One region of the Cupriavidus sp. SIMBA_020 genome, then DNA from elsewhere that is predicted to be linked to it. Evidence: riboswitches for the same ligand, from Rfam matches in the RefSeq annotation. Region 1 holds a riboswitch; the other holds the start of a gene.
The links. A riboswitch is a leader RNA that binds a small molecule or an ion and turns the genes downstream of it on or off. The one in region 1 is predicted to bind glycine.
Positions count from the first base shown of each region.

Region 1 (2,447 bases):
CCACGCGGAAGCGGTCCACGCCGAGCCGGCTGGTCACGAGCTTGGTCTCGTCGTCGAGCAGGCTGACCGTAGGGGCCGCAGCCTGGCTGGCGGCGTCGGGCAGGTTCACCGTGATCGAATAGCCCTTCACCGGGTAGATGTTCACGCGGTCGCCCAGTTGCGCGGCGAACTGCCGGCTGGCCACCCCGGCGCAGACCACCACGGCGTCGAAGGTCGTCGACGTGGTTGCGGTGCCCTGCGCGCCGTCGCGGACGGTGATGGTGGCCCTGCGGCCGTCCGATGTGACCGTCTGCACATCCTGGCTGTAGCGCGTGACCACGCCGAGCCGCTGGGCCGCCGCGGCCAGGCCGGAGGTGAACTTGTGGATGTCGCCGGTGGCGTCGCTCTCGGTGTAGTAGCCGCCGTAGTACTGGCCGGCCAGTGTCGGTTCGATCGCACGCATCTCCTCGGGCGTGACCGCGCGGCGCGGCAGGCCGCCCTCGGCCAGCAGGCGGGAGACCTCGCCGGCATGGTCGAAGCCCGCCTTGTCCCGGTAGATATGGAGGATGCCCTGCCGCTTGAGGTCGAAGTCGATGCCTTCCGCCTCGGCCCAGCCGAACAGGTGCGCCCGGGCGGCGATGGCCAGCCGGGCGGTCTCGATCGTGTTCGCCCGGTAGTGCGGCATGGCGGCGATGAATTCGGCGAACCAGCTCAGCTTGTGCCAGGTGGGGCGGGGGTTCACCAGCAGTGGGGCGTCGTTGCGCAGCATCCACTTGATGCCCTTCACCAGCGTGGAGCGGTGGGTCCAGACCTCGGCGTTCGATGCGGAGAGCTGGCCGCCATTGGCGAACGAGGTTTCCATGGCCGCGTAGCGATGGCGCTCGAGCAGCGTGACCGCGAAACCACGTTTGGCGAGGGCGTAAGCGGTCGTCACGCCGGTGATGCCACCGCCGATGACTGCGATTGTCTTCATGTTGTCAGGTCTTCCAGGACGTCGTGGATGGGGGGTACGTGGCGCACCATGCGCGACGCACGCCCCCTCTGTCCTTGACCTGAGAGATTCACGATGCGCGCGGGCGCATCGCTTGCTCCTTCGGTACCGTCGGCTGACGCGAGCCGGGGTTCTTCAGAGTGCAATGGCGTTACCGGTCCTTTGGCCTGAGAGTTTCCGGGGCGGTTGCTCCTTCGGCGCCGGCCTGCCGGGCGGCAGGCACAGTCTCTCCCGATAACGCGGGTAAAACAGGTACGACGGGGGCACTATGCCACGGGGATCGCTGCTCCGGCAACCCCGGCTAGTCGAGGTTGCGTGGCTTGCGGCCGGTAATCATCGCCCCGATCAGGTTTTCCTTGCCGGCCACGCTGGCAACGATGGCCACCAGCGCGTGCACCGCCACCAGCCCGAGCAGCGTGTTGGAGAGCCAGCGATGGATGTCGATGGGCCAGTCCTCGCCCCAGAACGGGTCGAGGCGGGAGAGCCAGCCGGTGACGGCGAGCAGCAGGATCAGCGTCCACATCGCCAGCATCATCACCGCGCCGAGCGGCGTGTGGCTGATGAAGCGCGGCGCGCGGCGCCGGGCCATGGCCCGGGCATGGACCAGCACACCGGCAGGGCGCGGCAGCCAGGCGCGGAAGCGCGCGTGTTCGCTGCCGATGAAGCCCCAGAGGATGCGGAACAGCACGAGTCCGGCGGCCACGTAGCCCAGCAGGCGGTGCATCTGGTCGCCGGAATCGTCGATGATGTCGTAGCACACAATGGCCGCCACGCTCCAATGCGTGAGCCGCACCACCCCGTCCCAGACGCGGAGCGTGGCGACTTCGCGCAGCTGGCTAGCCGGGACCGACATGTTTACTTCTCGATCTCGGACTTCACGATGTCGAGCGTCTTCGTGTCGAAGTAGATCTCGGCCTTCTTGCCGTCCTTGGTGGTGCCGTAGATCTCGTAGCAGTTGCCGTCCACCTTGAATTTCTTGATGTTGTAGCCCTGGGCGGCGATCTTGGCCTTGGCGTCGGCCTCGGGCATCCATTCGGACTTCGGATGCTTGTCGCACTTGGCGCCCGCGAGCGCACCCGTGGAAAACGCACCGGCGATGAGAAGGACGGCGACTTTCAGCATTGCAACTCCCACAAGACACCCCATTCGGGGCGGATGCGGGAATCGTACGCGGTAACACGAATTATTATCAATCAATGTTTTCCCCAGCCTTGAGTCTCAAGCGGCAGGATTGTTCGTGCTGTGGGACAATCCGGCCGTGCCCGGAGGCACGCGAAGACCAAGGTGTTGCATGAAATCGATCGACTGGAAAGACTGGGAAATCTTCTGCCGCGTAGTGGAAGGGGGCGGCTTCACGCAGGGGGCCGAACTGGCGGAAGTGCCCAAGTCATCGGCCAGCGCAGCGGTTGCCCGGCTGGAAACCCAGCTTGGCGTGCGCCTCTTCGAGCGCACCACGCGGCGCGTGCGCGTGACCCAG
Region 1 is NZ_JAWRWU010000012.1:89,580-92,026, forward strand. It holds gene SB751_RS21290 (D-amino acid dehydrogenase) at 1-952, opposite strand, end outside; glycine riboswitch at 1,116-1,214, opposite strand; gene SB751_RS21295 (cytochrome b/b6 domain-containing protein) at 1,272-1,823, opposite strand; gene SB751_RS21300 (PepSY domain-containing protein) at 1,826-2,092, opposite strand; gene SB751_RS21305 (LysR family transcriptional regulator) at 2,262-2,447, shown strand, end outside.

Region 2 (2,447 bases), on a different contig from region 1:
TGTACGCCGAGCGAGTGGAAGGTACACACCGTGAGCTGCTTGAGCGGAATCCGCTTGCCCTCGCGCGTGGTCTTGCCCTCCATCAGCTTGGCGATGCGCTCCTGCATCTCCTTCGCCGCCTTGTTGGTGAAGGTGACGGCGGCGATGTGGCGCGGCTCGAAGCCCTTGTCCTCGATCAGGTGGGCAATCTTCTGCGTGATGACGCGCGTCTTGCCGGACCCGGCGCCCGCGAGGACGAGGCAGGGCCCGTCCAGATAGCGAACGGCTTCGGATTGGGCGGCGTTGAGTCCGTGGGTCATGGGTGGGCGGGTGCCGGATGGCGCACGCTTGGCGGGCGCGCGAAAGGCGTCGATGTTAACACGCAGGGTGGCCCGCGCCGGTGCCTGATGGCGGACATCAAGGACGCGAGTGCTACCAGTGTTTCATCGCGGTAACACTTCGTAAAAGTGACGTCAGAGGGGGCACCCGGGGCATGGAGATTGCCTCATAGGGTCATGCGGGACCGGCGGCGACGCCGTCCTGATGACAAATTCGGCACATTCGGAGGCGATCATGAAAACAATGCGGACCCTGGCGAAAGTTACGCTGATCGGTGTCACGCTGGCGGCCTTTGGCGGCTGCGCGGACATGAGTCCCAAGCAACGCAACACCGCCATCGGCGCGGGCGTGGGCGCGCTGGGCGGCGCGGCGTTGACCGATGGCAGCGTGCTCGGCACGGTGGGCGGTGCGGCGGTGGGCGGCGTGGTGGGTAACGTCGTCACCAAGGATGGCCGCTGATCCGGCGCGGCGCGCCCCCCCTCGGGGCGGCAGCGGGTAGTCAGCGGGTAGTCCTTACCCGCAGGCGGCAGGAATTACCGCCGCGCCCTCCCCGGCCCCTAGCAAGGTGGCGCTGGCGCCGCGTTGACAAAGGTCAACCCGTCCCGTACATTCACGCGCATCCAACCGGGAGAGCGCGCAGCCATTGCGCCGCCGAAGGGGTATCACCCGAAAACTCTCAGGCACCACGGACCGGTCGGATCGGCATGCAACATGCACACGATGCATGCCGCACTCTGGAGAGCGACACCCGCCCGTGCCAACGCATGGCGAGCGTGTCCACCGAAGGGGCGCGCGATGCGGCAAGCTGCATCGTAATCTCTCAGGTATCGAGGACAGAGGGGTCATCCGCCGCGGCGGATTGGTGGCATTGCCATCGATCCCCACGGCGGATGACCCTTTTTTTGTTTTCGCTGCCGTATTCGCTCCAGAGGATTTCCCATGACGCTCCAGGCCACGCCCCTTAACGCCATCCACCGCTCGCTCGGTGCCCGCATGGTCGATTTCGGCGGCTGGGACATGCCGGTCAACTACGGCTCCCAGATCGAAGAACACAACGCGGTGCGCGGCGATGCCGGCATGTTCGATGTCTCGCACATGTGCGTGGTGGACCTGTCCGGCCCCAACACGCGCGCCTTCCTGCGCGGCCTGCTGGCCAACAACGTCGACAAGCTCCAGACCCCGGGCAAGGCCCTGTATGCGTGCATGCTCGACGAAAAAGGCGGGGTCATCGACGACCTGATCGTCTATTTCTTCGCCGAAGACCGTTTCCGCCTGGTGGTGAACGCCAGCACGGCGCTGGGCGACATCGAATGGATCACAGCCCGCAACGCAGCCACCGGCAGCGGCGTGACGATCACCCCGCGCCGGGGCGACGTGGCGCCGGCCGGCGTGGGCAAGCTGGCGATCATCGCCGTGCAGGGCCCGAACGCGCGTGCCAAGGTCCACCAGGCCTTCCCCTCGACCCAGCCGGCGGACGCGCTCAAGCCGTTCAACGCCGTGGTGGTGCAGGACCCGATGATGGGCGAGCTGATGGTGGCGCGCACCGGCTATACCGGCGAGGACGGCTTCGAGCTGGTGGTGGAGGCCGAGAACGTGGCCGGCTTCTGGGAGAAGCTGCAGTCCGTGGGCGTGCGCCCGGCTGGACTTGGCGCGCGCGACACGCTGCGCCTGGAAGCCGGCATGAACCTGTACGGCCAGGACATGGATATCCACACCTCGCCGCTCGACGCCGGCCTGGCCTGGACCGTGGACCTGCAGAGCGAGCGCGATTTCACCGGCAAATCCGCGCTGCTGGCGGCCGGACAACACAAGACATTTGCCGGCCTGATCCTGCGCGACAAGGGCGGGGTGCTGCGTGCGCACCAGAAGGTGATCACCCCCGCCGGCGACGGCGAGATCACGAGCGGCACCTTCAGCCCGTCGCTCTCCCAATCCATTGCCTTTGCCCGGCTGCCGCAGGGCGTTGTGCCCGGCACCGAGGTCCAGGTCGAGATTCGTGACCGCAAACTGACCGCGACTGTGGTTAAACTGCCGTTTGTGCGCAATGGCAAGGCACTCGTGAGCTGAGGCATCCGCCCGGCTGACACCAACGGTCGCCATCACGCCTGCCCGGCTGGCCCCGGCAGGCG
Region 2 is NZ_JAWRWU010000013.1:117,146-119,592, forward strand. It holds gene SB751_RS22235 (UvrD-helicase domain-containing protein) at 1-299, opposite strand, end outside; gene SB751_RS22240 (glycine zipper 2TM domain-containing protein) at 553-777, shown strand; glycine riboswitch at 934-1,021, shown strand; glycine riboswitch at 1,043-1,165, shown strand; gene gcvT (glycine cleavage system aminomethyltransferase GcvT) at 1,258-2,385, shown strand.
Region 2: another riboswitch for glycine. It lies ahead of gcvT (glycine cleavage system aminomethyltransferase GcvT); the one in region 1 lies ahead of SB751_RS21290 (D-amino acid dehydrogenase).